Regions from separate parts of the Agrobacterium sp. fls2-241-TYG-188a genome, predicted to be linked through region 2. Evidence: predicted binding sites of a transcription regulator. Region 2 holds the regulator's gene; each other region holds the start of a gene.
The links. The regulator LexA, encoded in region 2, represses DNA repair genes until DNA is damaged. The targets are predictions, from matches to a motif close to TGTTCNNNNTGTGTTCNG.
Positions count from the first base shown of each region.

Region 1: QRN85_RS08520 (energy-coupling factor ABC transporter ATP-binding protein) is a predicted target of LexA. The motif match lies at 2,763-2,780, and genes of this name have one in related genera.
Region 3: recA (recombinase RecA) is a predicted target of LexA. The motif match lies at 3,561-3,578, and genes of this name have one in related genera.

Region 1 covers NZ_JARVRD010000002.1:368,303-376,411, forward strand. The annotation lists gene QRN85_RS08505 (histone deacetylase family protein) at 1-806, opposite strand, end outside; gene QRN85_RS08510 (biotin transporter BioY) at 825-1,388, opposite strand; gene QRN85_RS08515 (energy-coupling factor transporter transmembrane component T family protein) at 1,375-2,025, opposite strand; gene QRN85_RS08520 (energy-coupling factor ABC transporter ATP-binding protein) at 2,022-2,702, opposite strand; gene QRN85_RS08525 (winged helix-turn-helix domain-containing protein) at 2,815-4,011, shown strand; gene ribB (3,4-dihydroxy-2-butanone-4-phosphate synthase) at 4,069-5,169, opposite strand; gene aroC (chorismate synthase) at 5,179-6,276, opposite strand; gene QRN85_RS08540 (bifunctional diguanylate cyclase/phosphodiesterase) at 6,424-8,109, opposite strand, start outside.
Region 2 covers NZ_JARVRD010000002.1:1,180,775-1,188,883, reverse strand. The annotation lists gene QRN85_RS12480 (LacI family transcriptional regulator) at 336-1,397, shown strand; gene eno (phosphopyruvate hydratase) at 1,444-2,718, opposite strand; gene kdsA (3-deoxy-8-phosphooctulonate synthase) at 2,943-3,791, opposite strand; gene QRN85_RS12465 (VOC family protein) at 3,794-4,666, opposite strand; gene lexA (transcriptional repressor LexA) at 4,864-5,580, shown strand; gene QRN85_RS12455 (glutathione S-transferase family protein) at 5,973-6,659, shown strand; gene QRN85_RS12450 (ComEC/Rec2 family competence protein) at 6,683-8,109, opposite strand, start outside.
Region 3 covers NZ_JARVRD010000002.1:1,005,443-1,013,551, reverse strand. The annotation lists gene alaS (alanine--tRNA ligase) at 1-2,151, opposite strand, end outside; gene recA (recombinase RecA) at 2,344-3,432, opposite strand; gene QRN85_RS11650 (carbohydrate kinase family protein) at 3,679-4,617, shown strand; gene QRN85_RS11645 (pseudouridine-5'-phosphate glycosidase) at 4,649-5,572, shown strand; gene QRN85_RS11640 (OmpA family protein) at 5,859-8,099, opposite strand.

The sequences.
Region 1 (8,109 bases), 810 kb from region 2:
GTTGCCCAGTCGAAATCATCCCCCACCAGATTGATCTGGGCCAGCGGATCACGATGGTGTGCATCGAAACCCGCAGAGATGATAATGAGGTCAGGCGAAAAATCGGCAAGGGCAGGCAGCACGCGCGATTTGAAAGCCTCGCGGAAATGGTCGCTGCCGGTGTTGGGCGAAAGCGGCGCATTCACCACATTGTTCTTGATGCCGGTTTCCTTCTTGTCACCGCTCCACGGATAAAGTGGCATCTGGTGGGTGGAACAGAAAAGGACCGATGGATCATTCCAGAAAATATCCTGGGTGCCGTTGCCGTGGTGGACATCCCAGTCAACGATGGCGACACGCTCTGCGCCATGAACCTTCTGCGCATGACGCGCTGCAATGGCGGCATTGTTGAAAAGGCAAAAGCCCATGGCCTTTTCGGTTTCGGCATGATGCCCCGGCGGACGGCTGGCCACAAACACATTGTCGGCTGCACCGCTGAACACATCGTCCACGGCGGCCATGGCCGCGCCAATGCCGGTCAAGGCTGCCTGAAGGCTTTTCGGGGAGGCATAGGTATCCGCTTCGATGCGAATGATTTCGCCGTCCTCTTCCGGTATCTGGCGCATGACCGATGTCAGATGGCGCTCCGGGTGCGCCAGCAGCACAGCATCCTCGTTGGCCTGCGGAGCCTGTTTGCGCTCCAGCCGTTCGAAATTCGGATGCTCCAGCGCGATATTGAGGGAACGCAAACGGTCCGGGCGCTCGGGGTGGCCCTGCGGCGTAATGTGTTCAAGAAATATCGGGTGCTCGTAAAGTCGGGTTGCCATTTCGGCTGCTCCTCAGCGTTAAACGCGCAGCGGCAACAGCGGATATCCAGCCATGACGGCGCGGCCAGCCAGGGCCGCAAGAACAGCCTTCAGCACATCGCCGGGGATGAAGGCCATGGAACCGATAAATGCCTTGGTAACACCAATGCCTGCTGCAATTCCCAGATAGGTGATGCCGAAAGCGTAAAGCACGACCACGCTGCCAGCGACGCTCGCCAGAAAAAATCCGAGCCCCTGCGCGAAAGCGGACTGATTGCGGTTTACCAGACGTTCCGAGAGGTAACCCGTGGTGAAGGCAGCGGCGATCCAGCCGATGAGATAGCCGGTGGTGGGCGTGTAGAAGATGGAAAGCCCGCCACGACCGCCGGACAAGACGGGAAGACCAATGGCAGCGATGAGAATCGTCAGCAGTACAGCAAGCGTCCCGCGCTTTGCACCCAGCACAACACCGGCCAGCATAACGCCAAGCGACTGTGCGGTGATGGGGACCGGAATGAAACCGAGCGGAATTGGCGGCAAAAGCCCAAGCGCAATAATGATGGCTGAAAACAGCGAGATCAGAACGAGGTCACGGGTCTTCATGGCGTTTTTCTCCCCTGATGATATCTGCCGATGAGGTTTGGCCTCTGAAACCGCGCGCGTCAATGGCCTCCGCAATGGCATCTGCATCCTTCAACGTCAAAATGACGAGCGGAATGAGGATGGAATGGAGTTTGGTTTCCAGTCCGCGCGCGCGCTGCGCATCACGAAGAGCTTCATGGCGCTTGATGATTTCCGGTACGAAACGCACGACAAGTCCCACCGCCAGCCCCACATCTGCAGCATTCGCAAGACCCAGTTTCTCCAGCGGACGAAGGGCATAGGCGATTTCATCCATGAACTGCGAAATGCTGACGCTTGCCGTTATTGCTGTTGCCAGAAGCGTAAGGGCGGCGAGCCGCAATAGGGCGATGGTCGCATCAAGCGGCGAAATGACGAGAAAGCTGATGGCAGCGATGATCGCAATGGTCACCAAGACCGGCTTGAGGCGGGCGATGGTCTCTCGAAACCCGAGATCTGCCTGCCACAGCACGAATGCGGCCAGAAGTGTAGCGGCACACAGGATTGTCAGATCGCGTGTCAGAAACAGGCCGATGCTGAAGAGCGCCAGGCTTGCGAGCTTAATGCGCGGCGAAAGCCGATAGAGCCAGCCCGTTCCTTCAACATGGAGGCTTCTCATGACAGCGCCAGCTCACGATAAAGCTCTATCGCCACGGCGGGCAGTGCATCGGCGTGAAGCTTGCCCTGATGGAATACCAGCACACGGTCAAAGCCGTCCAGCAGCGGCAGGTCGTGGGTAATGACGATCAGCTTCTGCTCAAGCCCGGCCATAGTTTTTTCCACAAGCATACGGTTTCTCAGGTCGAGCTGGTTGGTCGGCTCGTCCATGATAAGAATTTTCGGGCCGGTGATGGTAACGGCCGCCAGTGCCGAGAGCTGCAATTCACCGCCGGAGAGCTCATGCGCCCTGCGTTTTGCGAGATGCTCAATGCCGAACCTTTGCAAGATGGCGTCCACGGCAGCCTCCGTTGCCGTCTTGTCCAGCCCGCTATTCTTGAGGCCAAAGGCAATATCGTCCCTGATGATCGGCAGGATGATCTGGTTTTGCGGGTTCTGAAAAATGAAACCAACCTGCTTGAGTACCGAGGACGCATCCTTGACGGTGTCGAGACCGCCGACGCTGACCCGCCCGCCCGTCGGCTTCGTCAAGCCGTTGATCATCCGCGCAACGGTCGTCTTGCCGGAGCCGTTCAGACCGATAATGCCGATGCGTCTTTCCCGAAGAGAAAGCGTCAGCGGCTCCACCGCAATCCTGCCCTCGAAGGCCACGCTCGCATCGCTGAAATGAATATCCAACTGCCTGTTCCCAAACTCTTCCTGCCCTTCCTATAGACTTTGCAATGGGCAAACGAAACAAGGAACAAAAACTGAACATTGATTTTTGTCTGCGCGAAACTAAGCTGCTGGCATGGCGATTCTGATTTCGAATGAAGCAGCACGACGTATCTTCCTTGCGCGACAGGGTCTGTCAGCGCCGCCTGCGCGCGCCATGAACAAGGCGCAGCTGCTGGACCTCATTACCGATATCGGGTTCGTGCAGGTGGACAGTATCGCGACGGTCGAGCGCGCCCATCATCAGATCATCTTTTCCCGCAACCAGACATACAGGCGTCACCACCTCACGGAGTTGCTGGAGAAGGACCGGGCGCTGTTTGAACACTGGACGCATGACGCTTCCATTCTGCCCGCAAAATTCTATCCCTACTGGAAACACCGTTTCCGGCGTCGCGAACCGATCATTCAGGAACGCTGGCGCAACTGGCACGGGGAGGGGTTCGATTCTGCCTTTGAAGAAACCTACCGCCGCATTGCCGAGAATGGTCCGGCCATGTCCCGGGATATGAAGGCTGAAGGGCATCAATCCGGCGGCTGGTGGAACTGGCATCCGTCCAAGACGGCGCTGGAATATCTCTGGCACACGGGCAAGCTGGCCGTGGCGGGACGGGTGAATTTCCAGAAAATCTACGACCTTGCAGAGCGTGTCATTCCGGCAGAGCACCATGATCGAGAGGTCAGCCACGAGGACTTCGTGGATTGGGCCTGTCGGGAAGCCTTGACACGCCTCGGCTTTGCGACCTCCGGCGAGATTGCTGCGTTCTTCGATATCGTCTCGCCACAGGAGGCCAGGCAGTGGGTGACAGCCCACCGCAGCGAACTCTGTGAAGTGTCGCTGGCGTCTTCCGATGGCGCGAAAGATCGCATGTCCTACGCATTTGCAGGATTTACGGGGGATGCGGAGGCTGCAATCGAGCCGCCAAACCGCATCCGTGTGCTCAGTCCCTTCGATCCGCTGCTGCGCAACCGTGCTCGCACCGAACGACTGTTCGGCTTCTATTACCGGATTGAGGTGTTCGTACCGGAGCCAAAGCGGCAATATGGCTATTATGTCTTTCCGCTTCTGGAGGCGGATCGCCTTATCGGCCGCATCGACATGAAGGCAGACCGCAAGGGCGGAACGCTGGATGTGAAGCGCCTGTGGCTCGAACCGGGTGTGCGTCCGTCGTCTGGCCGTCTGGCAAAGCTTGACGCAGAATTGAACCGGCTGGGGAAGTTCACCGGTGTCGAAACCATCAGATATCTGGATGGTTGGTTGGGCGAGCCTTAGCTATCGCAAGTTTGACACCCCGCAGCAGGTGCGGAGTGTCAGGCAATCTCGCCTCGATCAGCCGATTTCCGTCGAGCTGATCTGGATTCCGAAACCCTCAAGACCGACATAGTGGCGCTCGCGCGATGTCAGGAGCTTGATGGAAGATATCCCGAGTTCTTTGAGAATTTGCGCGCCGAGGCCGATTTCCAGCCACTCGTCTTCGCGCGAGCGGGCTTGAGCATGGTCTTCCTCTGGATCGCGGGACTTGCGGCGTCCAGCCACCTGGCCCACGCCAACAGAGCCTTCACGCAGATAGATGATGACGCCGCGGCCCTCATCGGCAATCTTCTTCATATAATGCTGAACGGGCTGCTTCTTGCCGAAGATATCGTCGGCCACATTTTCAGGATGCAGACGCACGGGGATGTCCACGCCGTCTCTGATGTCGCCGAAGATGACGGCCATGTGCTGCATCGGGTCCCATGGCAGGGAATAGGTCTGCGCCTTGGCAGGTCCAAACGGCGTATCGAGCACGAAATCCGATTCGAGCTCGACCAGCGTTTCCTTGCGCTGGCGATAGGCGATGAGGTCTGCCACCGAAACCTGTTTCATGCCGTGCGTTTCGGCAAATGCCGAAACCTGCGGGCCGCGCATGACAGTGCCATCGTCATTCACCAGTTCGCTGATGACGCCGATCAATGGAAGTCCGGCGAGTTTGCACAGATCGACAGCCGCTTCCGTGTGGCCCGAGCGCATGAGGACGCCGCCTTCACGGGAGATGAGGGGAAAAATATGGCCGGGACGGGTAAAGTCCGCCGCGCCGATATTGGGGTTTGCGAGATTGCGAACCGTCAGCGTGCGGTCTTCGGCCGAGATGCCTGTGGTGGTGCCGTGCTTGAAATCCACGGAAACGGTAAATGCCGTGGTGTGGGCACTGTCGTTTTCGGCGACCATGGCATTGAGGTTGAGGCGCTTGGCCTCTTCCTTCGGCATGGGCGTGCAAACGATGCCGGATGTGTGCCGCACGATGAACGCCATCTTTTCGGGCGTGCAATGGACTGCGGCGACAATCAGATCACCTTCGTTTTCGCGGTCGTCGTCGTCCATGACCACGACAATTTCGCCTGCCTCGAAGGCTCTGATGGCTTCAACAACACGCTTCTGATCATATGCCATGCTATATTCCTACTTCAAACGCCCGGTCTGGCCGCGGTCTCTCAAATAATGGTCGGCAACCGTGCAGGCCACCATCGCCTCGCCAATCGGCACAGCGCGAATACCCACGCACGGATCATGGCGACCCTTGGTGCGGACATCGACATTCCGGCCATCCGCATCGATGGACTGGCGCTCGGTCAGGATCGACGAGGTCGGCTTTATGGCGAAGCGGGCGATGACAGGTTCTCCTGTCGCGATACCGCCCAGAATGCCGCCGGCATGGTTGGAAAGGAAGATCGGTTTGCCGTCATTGCCCATGCGCATTTCATCGGCGTTTTCCTCGCCGGTCAGTTCGGCGGAAGCAAAGCCTTCGCCGATTTCCACGCCCTTGACGGCATTGATGGACATGAGGTTGGAGGCGATATCCTGGTCCAGCTTGGCGTAAACGGGTGCACCGATACCAGCGGGAACACCTTCTGCCACAACTTCGACCACTGCGCCAATGGACGAGCCCGCCTTGCGGATGCCATCGAGATACTCTTCCCAAACGGGCACCATGTTGGCGTCCGGGCAGAAGAAGGGGTTCTGATCGACCTGCGCCCAGTCCCAATTTTCCCGGTTGATCCTGTGCTTGCCGATCTGCACCAGCGCGCCGCGCACGTTAAGACCCGGTACGACCTTGCGTGCCAGGGCTCCAGCAGCAACGCGCGCCGCCGTTTCGCGCGCGGAAGACCTGCCGCCGCCTCGGTAATCGCGAATGCCATATTTGAGATCATAGGTGTAATCGGCATGACCCGGGCGGAAGCTGCTGGCGATTTCGCCATAATCCTTCGAGCGCTGGTCGGTATTCTCGATCATCATCGAGATCGGCGTACCGGTTGTCGTCATCGTCACACCGTCCTCGTCCAGCATGACGCCGGAGAGAACCTTGACGATATCGTCTTCGCGGCGCTGGGTCACAAAGCGGTTCTGGCCCGGCTTGCGCTTGTCCATCCATGCCTGAACTTCGGCAAGGGTGAAACGAATGCCAGGAGGGCAACCATCGATAACGCAGCCAAGCGCCGGTCCGTGGCTTTCGCCCCAGGTGGAAACGCGGAAAAGATAACCGAAACTATTATGCGACATGTAATCAGACCAAACCCGCAGCATTCCGCTTGCGGAACGCATTTCTAGAAAGAGGCGTTTTTTCATAGTGCAAAGGCTCGGTTGGCAAAAGCCCTTCTTTTGCCAATTTCGTTCCTTCACGGGCACTGGTCTGAAAGCAAGGTGTCGTTACGAAACCTTTCGCCAGGATTTGGCTGTGGCAAATGCCGAGAACTCCTCGGGAGGCAGCGGTTTGGCAAAGGCGTAACCCTGCACGATGTCGCATCCCAGTTGCCGCAGAAGAACGGCATGTTCCTGGGTTTCAACACCCTCGGCAATCGTTTCCACGCCAAGCGAATGGGCGATATCGATGATGGAGCGAACCATGGACCGTTCCTGCGGCGAGGTCAGAATCGGCATCACAAGCTGGCGATCGATCTTCAGGCGTTTCGGCTTGAGACGCAGAAGGCTGATGATCGACGTATGGCCGGTGCCGAAATCATCGATCTCAATGTCGATACCCATCGCCTTGACCCGCTCGATATTGCTTGCGGCAATATCCTCGTTCTCATCAAGGAAGATCGACTCCACAAGTTCAAAGGCGACTTCGCCGGGCTGGATTGCCATCGCCTTGAGGCTTTCGATGAGATGATCGTCGTGCAGGCGCCTGACCGAGACGTTGACCGATACGCGCGGCAGTTCGATGCCCTTTAGATGCCAGATGTTTCTGTCCTGAAGGGCGTTGCGCAGGACGATCTGGTCGATGGCGGAGACGACGTCCAGTTCTTCGGCAATCTTGAGGAACTTGTCGGGCGTTAGTATGCCGCGGGTCGGGTGACGCCAGCGGACGAGTGCTTCCACGCCGGTCAGTTCATGCGATCTTGCGCAGAACTGCGGCTGATACCAGGCTTCGAACTCGCCCTTTTCCAGTCCCGCCAGAATTTCGTCTGCCGTTCGCTTGTGGCTGACGATCTCCGCCTGAAGGTTCTGGGTGAAGAATTCGTAGCGGTTTCGTCCGGTCGCTTTCGCGCGATAAAGCGCCAAATCCGCGTTGATAAGGGTGCGGCGGGCGTCGTCAGCCGGACTTTCCCCAAAGGCGATGCCGATCGAGACGCCGCAGCGGCAGGAGAAGCCATCAAAATCGAAGGGATGGCTGAAGGCAGAAATGATTTTCGATGCGATTGCCTTGATGTTGTCCTTGTCCTGTAACTGCCGCATCAGAATGACGAACTCGTCGCCGCCGATACGCGCGACGATATCATTCTGGCGCACGCTGCTTGTCAAAATCTTGGCGGCTTGAACCAGAATGGCGTCACCCGCAGCGTGGCCAAGCGTATCATTGATCTGCTTGAAGCGATCCAGATCAAGATGCAGGATTGCAAAGCGTCCACGCTCCGGCACAGATTGCGAGGACAATGCGTCCAGTTCCTGATCGAGCTTGCGGCGGTTTGCGAGCCCAGTCAGCGGATCGTGAAGGGCATTGTGTTCGATGCGTGTCTTTGCCTGTTCGAGTTCGGCATTCTTCGCCTCTGCCTCGTCCTTGGCATTCTTCAACTGCTCCGACAACAAGACATCGGCCGTCACATCGAAGGCGATCCCGACCAGCTTCCTGCTGCCATCGCGATTGTGGTGAAGGCGCCCGACAGCCTTGACATAATGGGTTGTGCCATCGGGCAAGATAACCCGCTGCGTTACGCTGTAGTTGGGGTCATCCTCACTCAGTCCATCGCGCTTATAAGCGTTTGGTCTCTCATCGGGATGCAGGCAGGCAAGGAATTCGGCGGATGTCACATGCCGTTCGGGCTCTGGGGCCAGGCCATACAATTCGCACATGCGCTCGTTCCAGATCGCCTCGGAATAGTCATGTGTGGCTTC
Region 2 (8,109 bases):
AGGTGGTTGTTCGATCATTAAACTGCGGCAAATCTTCCACCGTTTCCCGATCTTTCCAGTCACCTTCCCAACGGCAACGTTACCGGAAATGGCGGCGCGGGTCACGTGCCAGTGTCAGCACACTGAGCGCCTAACACCGGAAAGCGGTGTTTGTTGCGGCAGATGAGGGCAATTGAGCCAAGTTTTTCGCGGCGCAGATACGACATCGAGTCCACCGACCAAATCTGTATCGTTGCGGTAAAACGTAGCGAGCGGGCCGCAGGATGGCTGCTCGGCACTTTGCATCGACGAAAAAGCGATCTACCATAAGAAATGATATTTTTGTGAGTGTCGAAATGAACGATGGCATGAATTCCGGAACGAGCGGCCAGCCACTGGCAGGCTATGAGCGCCCTACCCTAAAAACCATCGCCTATATGACAGGGCTCGGAATCACCACCGTGTCTCGTGCCTTGAAGGACGCTCCGGATATCGGCGCCGACACCAAAGAGCGTGTGCGACAGGTTGCGCAGCAGATAGGGTATCAGCCCAACCGCGCCGGTGTTCGTCTGCGAACAGGCAAGACCAATGTCATCGCGCTCGTTCTCAGTGTCGATGAAGAGCTGATGGGTTTTACCACGCAGATGGTGTTCGGAATCACGGAAGTGCTGTCCGCTACGCAATATCACCTCGTGGTGACGCCACACACACATGCCAAAGATCCAATGATTCCGATCCGCTATATCCTCGATACCGGATCGGCGGATGGTGTCATCATTTCAAAAATGCAGCCGGACGATCCGCGCGTTCGTTTCATGACGGAGCGGAATATGCCATTTGCCGCCCACGGGCGCACCGACATGGGCATCGAGCATCCCTATCATGACTTCGACAACGAAGCCTACACCTACGAAGCGGTGAAGCGTCTGGCACAGTGCGGACGCAAGCGCATCGCGGTGCTTTTGCCGGCAAGGCAGTTTTCTTATCACGACTTTGCACGTCGAGGCTTCGACCGTGGTCTGCGGGAATTTGGCCTCACGGAATTTCCACTGAACGGTATCATCAGCAATGATACGCCGCTGGACCAGATCAAGGAAACCAGCCGGGCGCTGATGAGCGGCAGCGATTTTCCGGATGGTTTGGTGTCGATCAGCGGCACATCGACCATTGCCTTTGTTGCCGGTGTGGAAGAGGCGGGCAAAAGCATCGGCAAGGATATCGACGTGGTATCCAAACAATCGGCCGACTTCCTGAACTGGTTGCGCCCGGAAATCCACACGATGAATGAAGACATAAAGCTTGCCGGGCGTGAACTCGCCAAGGCGCTACTGGGCCGAATCGAAGGAAAGTCACCGACGGTTCTGCAAAGCCTCAGCCAACCGGTATGGTCCTTCCGCGCGCCGAAGTTCGGCAAATAAAAAAGGCCAGCGTCACCGCTGGCCTTTCCAAATTCGTGATCAGCTATCAGCCGCGCAGGATCGAACGTCCGGCATAGGCAGCCTGCGGACCCAGCATTTCTTCGATGCGGATCAACTGGTTGTACTTGGCGAGGCGGTCAGAGCGGGAAAGCGAACCCGTCTTGATCTGTCCGCAGTTTGTCGCAACCGAGAGATCTGCAATCGTGGAATCTTCTGTTTCGCCGGAGCGGTGAGACATGACCGCCGTGTAGCCTGCCTTGTGAGCAGTTTCGACGGCATCCAGCGTTTCCGTCAGCGAGCCGATCTGGTTGACCTTGACGAGGATGGAGTTTGCAACGCCCATCTTGATGCCATCGCGCAGACGTGCGGAGTTCGTTACGAAAAGGTCGTCGCCGACGAGCTGAACCTTGGAGCCGATCTTGTCGGTGAGGTACTTCCAGCCGTCCCAGTCGTCTTCGGCCATGCCGTCTTCGATGGAGATGATCGGATATTTGCCAGCGAGTTCAGCGAGGTAGTCCGCCATGGCTTCCGGTTCGAGCGTGCGGCCCTCGCCTTCCATCTCGTACTTGCCGTTCTTGAAGAACTCGGTGGATGCGCAGTCCAGCGCAAGCGCTACATCGTCGCCTGGCTTGTAACCGGCTTTTTCGACAGACTTCATGATGAAGTCGAGGGCTTCCGGTGCGCTCTTGAGGCCAGGAGCGAAACCACCTTCGTCACCCACATTGGTGTTGTGGCCCTGTGCTGCCAGTTCCTTTTTGAGAACGTGGAAGATTTCAGCACCGATGCGAACGGCGTCACGGATGCTTTCCGCGCCAACCGGCATGATCATGAATTCCTGGAAGTCGATCGGGTTATCAGCGTGTGCGCCCCCGTTGATGATGTTCATCATCGGCACTGGCAGGAGGTGGGCGTTCGGGCCACCGACATAACGATAAAGCGGCAGGCCGGTTGTTTCGGCAGCAGCTTTGGCAACGGCCAGCGAAACGCCGAGAATGGCGTTGGCGCCGAGGCGAGACTTGTTCGGTGTGCCATCGAGCGCAATCAGCGTCTGGTCGATGTGGATCTGGCTTTCTGCGTCGAAACCGCCCAGCGCGTCGAAGATTTCCGTATTGACGGCTTCGACGGCCTTTTCAACGCCCTTACCGAGATAGCGCTTTCCGCCATCACGCAGTTCTACGGCTTCGTGCGCGCCTGTCGATGCGCCCGATGGAACTGCCGCACGACCGAAAGAGCCGTCTTCCAGATAGACATCGACTTCAACGGTAGGATTGCCGCGGCTGTCGAGAATCTCGCGTGCGATGATATCGGTAATGGCTGTCATGATCTCTCCCTTGGGACTGGAACAGGATTTTCCGCTGCCTGTCTTAGAGCGCATCCCGAAGACTGTGAAGCGCTTTTCCGACAGGTGAGCGATAAACAGAGCGACTGGTTAGCGACTCAATTTGAATTCTTCTGCCGCTGTTAGACGACGCAGAAGAATTTACAATGACGGCCCCCGTCTCCAGAGGCCGACTTTTCATAAAAATCGATTAAGGCCAAAAGCCGTCAGGCTGCCTTGGCAAGGTCATCGAAAGCCAGCAGCTTTTCCAAAAGCTTTGGCATGTCTTTCAGGTGCACCATGTTTGGCCCGTCAGACGGTGCGTTGTCTGGATCTTCGTGCGTTTCAACGAAAAGACCGGCAACGCCGACAGCGATAGCCGCCCGCGCCAGGGTTTCCACAAACTCCCGCTGGCCGCCGCTCGAGCCACCCTGCCCGCCCGGCTGCTGCACGGAATGAGTCGCATCGAAGACGACCGGCGCGCCAAGCGATGCCATGATTGGAAGCGAACGCATGTCCGACACAAGCGTGTTGTAGCCAAAGGATGCTCCGCGTTCGCACAGAAGGACGTTCGGATTGCCGCTGTCATTGAGCTTCGCCAGAACGTTTTTCATGTCCCACGGCGCCAGGAACTGACCCTTCTTCACGTTGATGACCCGGCCAGTCTTTGCTGCCGCAACGAGAAGATCCGTCTGGCGGCTGAGAAATGCCGGGATTTGCAGGATGTCGACAACCGGTGACACGATGCCGCATTGCTCTTCGGTGTGAATATCCGTCAGCACCGGGAAACCGAACTGTGCCTTGAGTTCTGCAAAAACTTCGAGCGCCTTGTCGATGCCGATGCCGCGCTGGCCGGAAAGTGATGTGCGGTTTGCCTTGTCGAAAGATGATTTGTACACCAACCCGATGCCGAGCCGTCCGCACAGCTCCGCCATCGTTTCCGCAATCATGAAGGCATGGTCGCGGCTTTCCATCTGGCATGGCCCGGCAATGAGCGAGAATCGCTTCGTGTTGCTGAACGTAACCTGACCGGCACCTTCACCGACGACCACATTAAGATTGTTCTGGACGCTCATCTTCACTCCTCGAAGGCAAATATCGCGCCTTGACCGGGCGCTCGCTGAACCAGCAGTCGAGAGCCTTTGCGCGTGTATTCCACGCCATTAGCAGCAAGAAACGACTCTGTCACGGCGAGATCAGCGACGGAAAAGACGACTGCGGCACCGAAAAGGCCAGTGATGCTCTCCTGCTCGGCCCCATCAAACTCTTCTGCAACCGTCTGCGCATGCGCGATGCGGATGACCGCGCCGGGCGTAAGAAAGCTGAGGTTTCCCGTTGAGTCGGCTGCTGCCGACACACCAAAAGCTGCGTCCACCAATGGCGCAAAGGCGTCCGGTCGGTCTGAGCGCAGGGTTATTTCGCGCAGGCCAGTCGCTCCATTTTTGTGAGCTGTGAGGTAGGACCGTTTTGCGGAAAAAGCGTTGACACGCTCACAGGTGAAAAGGAACAGATTTCCGTCATCCTTTTCCGCCGCAAAAGCCAGGCGAAAGCTCGCTTCAGATCGGCTTCCGTCCGGCAATGTTACCGGTCGACTGAACGAAAATGCGTCGCCGCCGGAAAGTCCAGCCTCAACGAAGCTATGATGATCAGCATCTGCGTCGTGCGTTTTTCCGGCGACTGCGGAAAACCCCTGCTGCCCGTATCGCTTTCGAAAGACTTCATCGCGTCGAACAAAGGCGTTGCCTTCTGCGCAAGCCCTGGAATATTGCGCGGCGTCTCCGATTGCCAGGGGTTCGAGATACTGCCCCTCTTTGAGAAAGACACAGGCATTTTTGGTGCCGAAGGGGTGCCTTGCATCTGCAGCAACCGTAAAGCCCAGCGCCAAGAGACGCGCCCGTGCTTGGCCGAGGTCTGCAACGGGCATTACGATATGATCGATTTCACGCGCCATGAGGGGTCCTTCCGCTTCGTCGGCATGGGCATTCCACTGTTGCAAGCCGCATGTTTTATGGCCGGGCAAGATAATGGATGTAAATTGTCACAAGCACACTGATTTTTAAGGGATTGCAGAACACATATGGAACATATAGTGTTCGTTCTGTATTTGTTTCGCGAATCTTCGCCTCGAATCTCTAAGGGTGTTACTCCATGCTCACGCGCAAACAGCAGGAATTGCTACTGTTCATTCATGAGAGAATGAAAGAGTCTGGCGTGCCGCCTTCCTTCGATGAGATGAAGGACGCACTTGATCTGGCATCGAAATCAGGAATCCACCGCCTGATCACCGCGCTCGAAGAGCGAGGCTTTATTCGTCGGCTACCGAATCGGGCGCGTGCGCTTGAAGTCATCAAGCTGCCTGAGTCCTACACGCCTGCCAGCAAGCCTCAACGTGGCTTCTCGCCGAGCGTCATCGAAGGTAGCCTTGGCAAAACCAAACCGGCTGAGCCAGCACCCCTGCCGGTCGCGTCGAATGATTCGAACTCGGTCAGCGTCCCTGTCATGGGCCGCATCGCCGCGGGTGTTCCCATTTCGGCCATTCAGAACAACACGCATGACGTCGTTGTGCCAATCGACATGATTGGTGCGGGCGAACATTACGCGCTTGAAGTCAAAGGCGATTCGATGATCGAAGCCGGGATTTTTGATGGCGACACGGTCATTATCCGCGATGTCAGCACGGCAAATCCGGGAGATATCATTGTTGCATTGGTGGATGATGAAGAAGCCACATTGAAGCGCTTTCGTCGCAAGGGCGCGTCGATCGCGCTTGAGGCTGCGAACCCTGCCTATGAGACCCGGATTTTTGGACCGGACCGCGTCAAAATTCAGGGCAAGCTCGTCGGCCTTATTCGCCGCTATCACTGACCGGTGACTTTTCTTATGCGTGGAGGTAGCGGTCGCCTTGGCCGCTGCCCTTTGCAGTGCCTGTCTAGAGAAAAGATACGCGGACATCGAACTCCTGTCCGATATCAACAGGTCTTGGACACCAGAAGCGCCGGTTTTTGCGTCCTTATATGTAGCTGGCTCACTAGTTTCAGGTTGCGCTTGGAAGTTCGTCACCTTGCGAGCCTGAAGCTGGGCATTGCTCTTACCGGTTTAGCCATTCTAGCAGTCGACTGGCAGGCAATCATGCTGTCCAGCGTCGCGCTCCCTCCTGCATGACACATCAAATATTTTGAAGAGGCCTATCTTCGAAACGGTCTGTATCAAATGGCTCGTCTCAGCTAGCACGGGAGTTCGTAACGGAGGGCAGCGATATGTACGATCTTTATATAGCCAACAAGAATTACTCCTCCTGGTCGTTGCGTCCATGGGTGTTGATGCGGACGCTGGACATCGGTTTCAAAGAAAGCCTATTTCCTTTCGGCAATTCAGCGAAGGACTTCTCAGCGTTTTCGCCCACTGCCAAAGTTCCCTGCCTTGTTGACGGTGATCTCACCGTATGGGATTCGCTCGCCATTGCAGAATATCTGGCTGAACGACATAGCGGTGGGTGGGCAGACAATGCTGCCGCTCGCGCCTGGTCTCGATCAGCTGCTGCGGAAATGCACTCGGGTTTCCAGGCGCTGCGCAACGAGCATCCCATGAGTGTCGGCCTTCGCATTCGCCCAGCTTCCATGAGCGCATCGCTGCAAAAGGACATCGCGCGTATCGACGCTCTCTGGCAGCAGGGTCTGAAGTCCTTTGGTGGCCCATTCCTGGCGGGTAGCACGTTCACGGCCGTGGATGCATTTTTCTGCCCGGTCGCTTTCCGCTTTCAGACGTACGGAACAGTGCTTTCTGCGGAGTCCACGGAGTACAAGGACCGTCTTCTCTCACTGCCTGCAATGCAGGAGTGGCAAGAGGCGGCGCTTCTGGAGACATGGCGCGACGGCGATCATGAGGAAGAGGCGAAAGCAGTCGGAGAGATATTGGCTGATCTTCGTCTGTCAGGGAATTCGTAAGCGGCAGGTGTCGTTCACAGCTTTCATCGCTCAGCTGAAAGCAATGCAGCGATATGCTCTGGCAAGGTGGCGTCATAGGTTTTGCTGCGCCACTGGTAGCTGCGGTGAGCGGTCCATGGTCGCTCGATGCCGTCCAACGCCGCTTTGGCGCTGTAGCGGGGGGCTCCCTCCCCGCCAAACCAGATTTCCATCGAGCCGGTGCGCCGCAACGTATCGCCTGTAATGAGCAGCGCACCTGATCGGCAGGCTGGAAACGGCACTCCCCGGCTTGTTACCACGATGTCAGCGAGATCACAGGCGGCTCCCGTCAACAATGTGTTGGATAGGACCGCAATGCGAACGCCTTTTTGGGATTTCAATGCGCACCATAGGTCCTTGCGGCATGTAAAGCGTTGCGTGCCGGCAAGCGCTGTCTTCATTTCAGCCAGCGCCTGCGTTTTGTCCGCTTCGCTCAAGCCAGCGCGAGACGCTTGCTGGTTTTCAAGCTCCTGGGTGTCTCCATCCGCCTGCCTCTCCGTGTCTAGCAGATGCGGAGCAACATGTTCCATCGTCAGTGGAACCGCCCTCTCCCATTGATCATAGATGAAGCCCGACGCGCGGGCCTTTGTCGTCGCAACCGCGTCATTGGATAAAAGCGCAATGAGCGAACCGTCCTCGAAAATCAACAGGTCGGGCTTAGCGCTCCAGCGTTCGGTTCCAAGCATGATGAGCCCCGCCGCGATGAATGGCAGGCCGATCAGTGCCAGTCGTGTTCGAAGGAGCGAAAGAAGCAGAAATCCAATTGTTGAAATGGTGAGAAACCAGGGATGTTGCCGGCCGATGGTTGCGTCCCCACCCCAGCTCGAAACCGTCTTGGCAATCTCGATGACAATCTCCATGCCATAGCCCATTATCTTCAGGAATGGGCCATCCAGGCCGAAAGGCATGAGCAGCATTCCAGCGAGCCCGAAAGGCATGACAATAAGCGACATGACCGGCATTGCAGCAAGGTTCGCGGCAAGGCCATAGGTTGTGATGCGGTGGAAATGTTCAATCGAGTAGACCGCAGTCGAAAGGCCGCCGATAAAGGATGTCAAAGCGACGCCTCCGACAACCGCCGCCGATTTCGTTGTCAGCGTCAGCCACCATGGGGGATTGGTTATCGAGAGGCCGTCCTCCTTGTTTCGCCACCGGCTCCAGAACGAGTAGGCGGACACGAGCGCGAGCGTCGCGGCGAAGGACATCTGGAAACTTGGCCCCATCACCTCTTGCGGGGAAAGCACCACGATTATCAATGCGGAGAGCGCCACATTTCGAAGGCTGATGGACGGCCGGTCGACCAGAACCGCAATCAGCATGATCGACATCATCAACCATGCTCTTTCCGCTGAAACGGCAAAGCCGGATATAAGGTAATAGGCAAACGTCATGAGAAGTGCCGCAAAGGCGGATATCTTCTTGACCGGCCAAC
Region 3 (8,109 bases), 180 kb from region 2:
CAGATAGGCGAGAGCACCTGCCCCCGTCACAGCCTCAACACGACGAACGCCAGCGCCAACAGCGCTTTCGCCGAGAACGCGAACAAGGCCGATCTGGCCCGTTGCAGAGACATGAGTGCCGCCGCAAAGCTCTACCGAGTACGGCCGATTGGCCTTTGCACCGTGAATGCCGGTGCCCATGGACACAACGCGAACCTCATCGCCGTATTTCTCGCCGAACAGCGCCATCGCACCTTCGGCAATCGCATCGTCGACGCTCATCAGGCGGGTGACAACGGGCGAATTCTGGAGAATGATTTCATTCGCCATATCCTCAACGATCTTCAACTCCTCAGCCGACATGGGTTTGGGATGAGACACGTCAAAGCGCAGGCGTTCTGGCGCTACCAGCGAGCCCTTCTGGGCGACATGGGTGCCCAGGACTTCGCGCAGCGCCTCATGGAGAAGGTGCGTTGCGGAGTGATTGGCGCGCAGACGCGAGCGGCGATCGTGATCTACGGTCAGTTCCACTTCATCGCCCACCTTGATGCCGCCCTTTGCGACGGTGCCAATGTGGACAAAAATACCTTCGCCCTTTTTGTGCGTATCGCTGACGGTGAAAGCGCCTCCGTCCGACGAGATGACACCGGTGTCGCCCATTTGGCCACCGGATTCACCATAGAATGGCGTCTGATTGACGACGATCTGAACGCTCTCGCCCTCGGACGCTGCATCGACAGACTTGCCGTCCTTGACGATTGCCTGCACGACGCCTTCTGCCGTTTCCGTGTCGTAGCCCAGAAACTCGGTTGCGCCGTGCTTTTCCTTGAGTTCAAACCACACGGTTTCGGTTGCCTTGTCGCCGGAACCGGCCCAATGGGACCGGGCTTCGGCCTTCTGGCGCTGCATTGCGTCGGTAAAGCCCGACACATCGACACCGATCTCGCGAGCGCGCAAGGCATCCTGCGTCAGATCGAGCGGGAAGCCGTAAGTGTCGTAGAGCTTGAATGCCGTTTCTCCGTCGAGCATATCACCCTTGTGCAGCGACGACGTTGCGTCCGACAACAGGGACAGGCCACGCTCAAGCGTCTTGCGGAAGCGGGTTTCTTCCAACTTGAGCGTCTCGGAGATCAACGGCTCTGCGCGGACAAGTTCCGGATAGGCGCGGCCCATCTGCTGGACAAGCGTCGGCAAGAGTTTCCAGATCAGCGGCTCACGCGAGCCGAGCAATTCGGCATGGCGCATGGCGCGGCGCATGATGCGGCGCAGGACGTAACCGCGCCCTTCATTCGATGGCAGCACACCGTCGGCAATCAGAAACGCCGAAGAGCGAAGGTGATCTGCGATCACGCGGTGGCTCGCGCGCTTGTCACCTTCGGCCGGAACGCCAGTCGCTTCCACCGAGGCAGAAATCAGCGCGCGGAAAAGGTCCGTATCGTAGTTATCGTGCTTGCCCTGCAACAGCGCTGAAATACGCTCAAGTCCCATGCCGGTATCGATGGATGGACGCGGAAGATTGATCCGCTCCTCCTTCGTCACTTGCTCATACTGCATGAAGACGAGGTTCCAGATTTCGATGAAGCGGTCGCCATCCTCATCTGCGGAACCCGGAGGCCCGCCCCAGATATGATCGCCATGGTCATAGAAGATTTCAGAACAGGGACCGCATGGACCTGTATCGCCCATGGCCCAGAAATTGTCGCTCGTGGGGATGCGGATGATGCGATCATCAGAGAAGCCAGCAATCTTCTTCCAGAGATCGAAAGCCTCATCGTCGGTATGATACACCGTGACCAGCAGCCGGTTCTTGTCGATCCCGAATTCCTTGGTGATCAGGTTCCAGGCATGGGTGATGGCTTCTTCCTTGAAGTAATCCCCAAAAGAGAAGTTGCCCAGCATTTCAAAGAATGTGTGGTGGCGGGCGGTGTAGCCGACATTATCAAGGTCATTGTGCTTGCCACCGGCGCGGACACACTTCTGCGATGACGCAGCCGTGGAATATGGGCGGCTTTCCAATCCGGTAAAGACGTTCTTGAACTGCACCATACCCGCATTGGTGAACATCAATGTCGGGTCGTTACGCGGCACCAGAGGGCTGGATGGCACGATTTCGTGGCCGTTCTTCTTGAAGTAGTCGAGGAAGGTCGACCGGATTTCATTTACACCGCTCATACGAAGTCCTTCATTGCCGCGCATTCACCCGGCCATAGCATGAAAATCAATGGCTTTTATCGCTCGCGTCATTGCCTGTCCAGCCAAAGAGGATGACGTTCCGTCACAAATAAAGGCCGCGCGAAACAATCGCACGGCCTTGAACGTCCTAAACCTGAAATACAAAGACGTGTCGCCAGGCTGCGCCCGCGATCAAGCGTCTGGATCGACCGCATCACCGTCGGCTTCGGGTCCGCCATTCTCCAGAAAACGCTCGGCGATAAGACCGGCATTCTGGCGCAGCGCCAGTTCGATCTCGTTGGCAACGGCAGGGTTTTCCTTGAGGAAGGTCTTGGCGTTCTCACGCCCCTGCCCCAGTCGCTGGCTGTTATAGGAGAACCAAGCACCCGACTTTTCGACCAGGCCGGCTTTCACGCCGAGATCCACGAGTTCACCGGTCTTGGAGACACCTTCGCCATACATGATGTCGAATTCGACCTGCTTGAAGGGAGGCGCCATCTTGTTTTTGACGACCTTCACGCGCGTCTGGTTACCAACAACCTCTTCACGGTCCTTAACGGCGCCAATGCGGCGGATATCGAGGCGGACAGAAGCATAGAACTTCAACGCGTTACCACCGGTCGTCACTTCGGGCGAACCGTAGGAAATGCCGATCTTCATACGAATCTGGTTGATGAAGATCACCATCGTTTTCGATTTTGAAATCGAAGCCGTAAGCTTTCTCAGCGCCTGGCTCATCAGACGAGCCTGAAGGCCCGGCAGGCTATCGCCCATCTCGCCTTCGATTTCGGCACGCGGAGTGAGCGCTGCAACCGAGTCGACAACCAGAACGTCAACCGCGCCGGAACGCACGAGCGTATCGGTGATTTCAAGGGCCTGCTCACCCGTATCTGGCTGGGAAATAAGCAGATTGTGCAGATCGACTCCCAGCTTGCGGGCGTAGACTGGATCAAGCGCGTGCTCCGCGTCAACGAAGGCGCAAATGCCACCCTTTTTCTGCGCTTCGGCAATGGTCTGCAAGGCGAGCGTCGTCTTACCGGAGCTTTCCGGTCCATAGATCTCGATGATACGGCCCTTCGGCAGACCACCAATACCAAGTGCGACATCAAGGCTGAGCGAGCCGGTCGAAACGGTCTCTACCTCGACAATACTTTCATTGGAACCGAGCTTCATGATCGATCCCTTGCCGAACGAACGTTCGATCTGGGAAAGCGCCGCTTCCAGTGCCTTGCTTTTATCCACTGCTTTGTCCTCTACAAGACGCAAAGAATTTTGTGCCATCTGTAAACCACCTTTAGGTTATTGAAGCCGCACAGGCAATGAAGCTCTCTGTGTCGATTTTGTACTTTATTTGTTCTCATGCCACAAGCGCCGATCATCATATTGAAAACAAATATGGATAAGTCCTTTGTTCTACTTTTGTTTTTCTTTTTGCGCTGTGGAAAAAGCGCTCCATGAACTAGCGTGCCGTACCGGCGTCCGTGACGAATCGCGCCGCCCCTGAACGGTCAAAAAGAGGAAACTGCAGTGAAGAAGATACTCGTTCTAGGCGGCGCACATCTGGACCGCCGTGGCATGATCGAGAGTGAAACCATCGCCGGTGCCAGCAATCCCGGTTCCTGGATGGAAGAAGCCGGAGGCGGTGGCTTCAATGCGGCACGCAATCTTTCAAGGCTGGGCTTCAGCGTCAGGATCATTGCCCCGCGCGGCGGAGATGCCAATGGCGAAACCGTCGCCGCAGCGGCGAGAGAGGCCGGCGTGGCGGACACGCCTTTTACCTTCCTTGATCGTCGGACGCCGAGCTACACGGCAATTCTGGAGCGGGACGGCAATCTGGTCATCGCCATCGCGGATATGGACCTTTACAAGCTGTTCACGCCGCGTCGACTGCGGGTACGCGCCGTTCGCGAAGCCGTTATGGAAAGCGACATCCTGCTTTGTGACGCAAACCTGCCGCAGGAGACATTGCAGGCAATAGCAACTGCCGCCGTGGCGAACCAAAAGCCTTTGGCGGCGATTGCAATCTCGCCTGCAAAAGTCATTCGTCTGAGGGAAGCTTTGCCTCAAATCGATATTCTTTTCATGAACGAGGCCGAAGCAGGCGCCTTGACCGGCAAAAGAGTGACAGACATTCGCGAATGGCCCGACCACCTGCAAGCACTTGGACTGCGCGGTGGCGTTGTCACCCGTGGTGCCCAACATGTCATTGCATTTTCGCAGCATGAGACGGCTGTGCTCAGACCTCCCATCATTGATAATGTCTGCGACGTAACCGGTGCTGGAGACGCAATGGCGTCCGGCTATCTGGCCGCGATTGCCCAGAGCCGCTTGCCATCTGAGGCATTACGCTGGGGAGCGGCAGCTGCCGCCATAACTGTTCAGTCTTTTAGCGCGACGGCGGCGGAACTGGACATGGATTTGCTCGCAAACATGCTGGCCCTTGTTCCAGACGCCGAAATGTTGTGAAGAGAGCACAAACCTCGAACTGGATGATACGATGACAAAACCGCTGCCCCCGCTTTTACCAATCACCTACTCGGATGAGGTTGCCGCCGCCAAGCAGCGCGGTGCACCAATCGTGGCGCTCGAATCGACAATCATTACTCATGGAATGCCTTACCCCGGCAATATCCATATGGCTGAAAGCGTCGAGCAGATCATCCGGGATCAGGGTGCCGTCCCCGCAACCATCGCCGTCCTTCACGGAAACCTGCACATCGGGCTAGAGAAGAGCCAGCTTGAGGCTTTGGCGCAAACCAAGGATGCGATGAAGGTGTCGCGCGCTGATATCGCTTTTGCGATTGCTGAGAGGCGCACCGGCGCCACAACGGTCGCCGCCACGATGATTGCTGCAGAACATGCAGGCATCAAAGTGTTCGCTACCGGCGGTATCGGCGGCGTGCATCGCGGGGCAGAAGAGAGCTTCGATATCTCCGCAGATTTGACGGAGCTTGCGCGGACTGGCGTCATCGTTGTCTGTGCTGGCGCCAAAGCCATACTCGATATCCCAAAGACGCTTGAGGTTTTGGAAACCAACGGCGTTCCCGTAGTGACGTTCGGCTCGACTGAATTTCCCGCCTTCTGGTCCAGAGCATCTGGCCTCAAGAGCCCTCTCTCACTGAACAGCCCTGCCGCGATTGCGAATTTCCAGTCGACGCGCGAGCAGCTTGGCATCGATGGCGGAATGCTGGTGGCCAATCCTGTTCCCGAGGCCGATGAGATCTCGCGCGAGGAGATGGAGATTTACATCACGCGCGCGCTCTCTTACGCGGAAGAAGACGACATCGCGGGAAAAGCTGTAACGCCCTATCTGCTGGCCAAGATTTTCGAGATCACAGAAGGCCGCAGCCTGGAAACCAACATAGCTCTTGTGCGTAACAATGCACGCCTGGCAGCCGAGATTGCCGTCGCCCTCGGTTGAGCACACAGCGATTAAACGCCCGTTGCTTTTGCATGAAACCACCCCCGAAAATGATCGGCTTTACGGGGGTGGTTCAATTGCTCCGGAAAGTGCGACTCGCCCCCTAAGCGCCAAGCGTCGGTAGAGTCGCGCGACTTCTAGCATGACCGCGACGTATTTTTATTCACAACAAGCAGATATTGCCGCCTAAAAGTGCCCGTCACAAGCAAACGCCCCCGAAAGACAGATCATCTTTCGGGGGCGTTTTGTTGACTTGGATAAATCGGTCTATCAGAACGTTTTCAAGTTACTTCTGAGCCACCGGCTTCACCAACGAGGTGATGCGGCGGATTGTGACGCGCCGGTTTTCCTGCGACGCGCCGAGTGTCTGGACCTTCAGGAAACGTTCGCCGTAGCCCTGCGTCGTCAGGTTTTCAGGCGGAATGCCATAGACGTCGGTCAAGACGTTGGCGACGGATGCGGCGCGCTCATCCGAAAGGACAAGGTTGCTTTCATCATTGCCAACCGCATCGGTGTGGCCTTCGATCAGGAAGGTTTCCGCCGGATTGTTCTCGAGCACCTTATTGATCGCGTCCGCCACCTTGCGCAGCGACTGAGCCTGACTCATCGGAATTTCTGCGCTACCCGTCGTGAAGGTGATGGTATCGAGGTCGATACGACGCACCTTGTCACGGATACGCGCGGAGTAGCGCACTTCATCCATTGTGTAGACACGTTCGACCGGCTCGACTGGCGGCTGTTCCAGGAAGCGATAGTAATCGCGATCCGGATCGGTCGAGGTGTCGATGATGTAGTCCTCAACCGGAATACGCAGGCGCATCGGCGGCAGGTCGAGGCCGGGGTCGCGGTAGACATATTCGCGGTCCGGCTCGTCTACGAGTTCAGGTGCGTAGAACAGGACATACTCGCGGCCGCGTCTGTCGATACGGGACCGCTGGATAACGTCGCCGTAGCGGTTACGAACTGTCACGACCTGCGTACCGTCAGACCGTTCGATTGTTTCGCGGTAACGGTCATCAGGCAGTCGCTCGTAATAGGGCTTTGCACCGTCACGAATAAAGCGGTCGTTATCGTTGCCACGCACGACAACACGATCGCCGAACTGAAGGAACACCCGGTCGCCCATGTCACGGTCGCGCGGACCACCACGTGGCATGTCTCGAGGCTGCCATTCACGCACGCCCTCTGGACGGTCGTAATCCGGACGACGGTCGATGCGCTCACCCTGGATATTGGTGATTGCCTGGATGTTGATCTGCGGTGCTGGCTTGTCACCACGTGCCGCTGCCTGCGCTTCGGCATCTGAAGTCGGAACCTTGAAGTCGCGAACGGCTTCACGTTCCTGACGACGCTGGTCGCGGGACTGCTGGTTACCGCTGCGTTCCGCTTCCTTGTCGCTGTCGAGAACAGCGGCGCCCTTGTCTACCGGCAAGATAACTGTATCGGCGGACTTCGAAGGATCCTTTGCAACGGCCCTTGCCTTGTTCAACTGCTCAGGTGTGGACGCTGGCGCTTCCTGCTGCGGTGTCGCTACCTGGCTTGGAACCGGTTCGCCTGCTGGTGCCTGTCCGGTCGTGGCGCCATCCTGAGGTGCAGGTGTAGGCGATGTTGGAAGAGGCGCTGCTGGCTCACCGTTCTCGGCGCGCGGTGGACGCGGCTGTTCGGAAGGCTGCTGACCCGGTGCAGGGTTAGGCTGTTCCGAGGGACGCGGAGAGCGGCCCGGAGTTGTTGGTTCGGTTGGAACTGGCGCGGTCTTTGCGTCGGGCTCCGGCGCGGCTGGCTTCTTGCCAGGAACGGCTGGCTTTTCAGCGTTGTTCTCACCGGCAGCTGGGGCGGTCTCGGATGCAGGACGGCGCGTTTCACCGTTTCGACGAGGCTGCTCCTGATCGGCTCCCGGCTGCTGCTCGCCCTGTGCACGACGTGGGCGTTCCTGCGCTGGCTCGGACTGCGATTCTGCCGGGGCTGCGCCGGGCTTGGCTGCATCTGGCTGCGCATCGCGACGCGGACGTTCCGGGCGCTGTTCGCTCTCGGCTGCAGGCTGCTGTTCGCGCTGGCGCTTGGGGCGCTCCTGCTGCTGTTCTGGTTGTGCCTCTGCCGGAGCGGCATCTGGTTGTGCTTCGCGACGCGGACGGGCCGGTGCCTCGGGCGCGGCTTCCGGCGCTGCTTCACGGCGTGGACGCTGTTGCTGTTCAGGCTCAGCTTCCGGCTGTGCTTCACGGCGCGGGCGCTGCTGTTCAGGCGCAGCCTCCGGAGCGGCCTCACGACGGGGACGCGGCGCTTCTTCCTGTGGCTTTTCGGCCTTTGGCTCTTCCTTCTGCTGCTCCTGCTGTTGCTTCTTCAAAAGCTCTTCGGCGGAAGGATCAGCCTGCGCAAGCAGCAGCGGTGCGTTCACAGGATCGGCGGCGTTCTGCTGTGACGAGTAGTGCGCCGAGCCCATATTGGACGCAGCCAAAGCGGGCTCAGCCACCATCGCAATCGACATGAGCGGAAAAACCACCCCTGTCAGCAGCTTGTTCTTTTTGAGCATTGTATTTCCT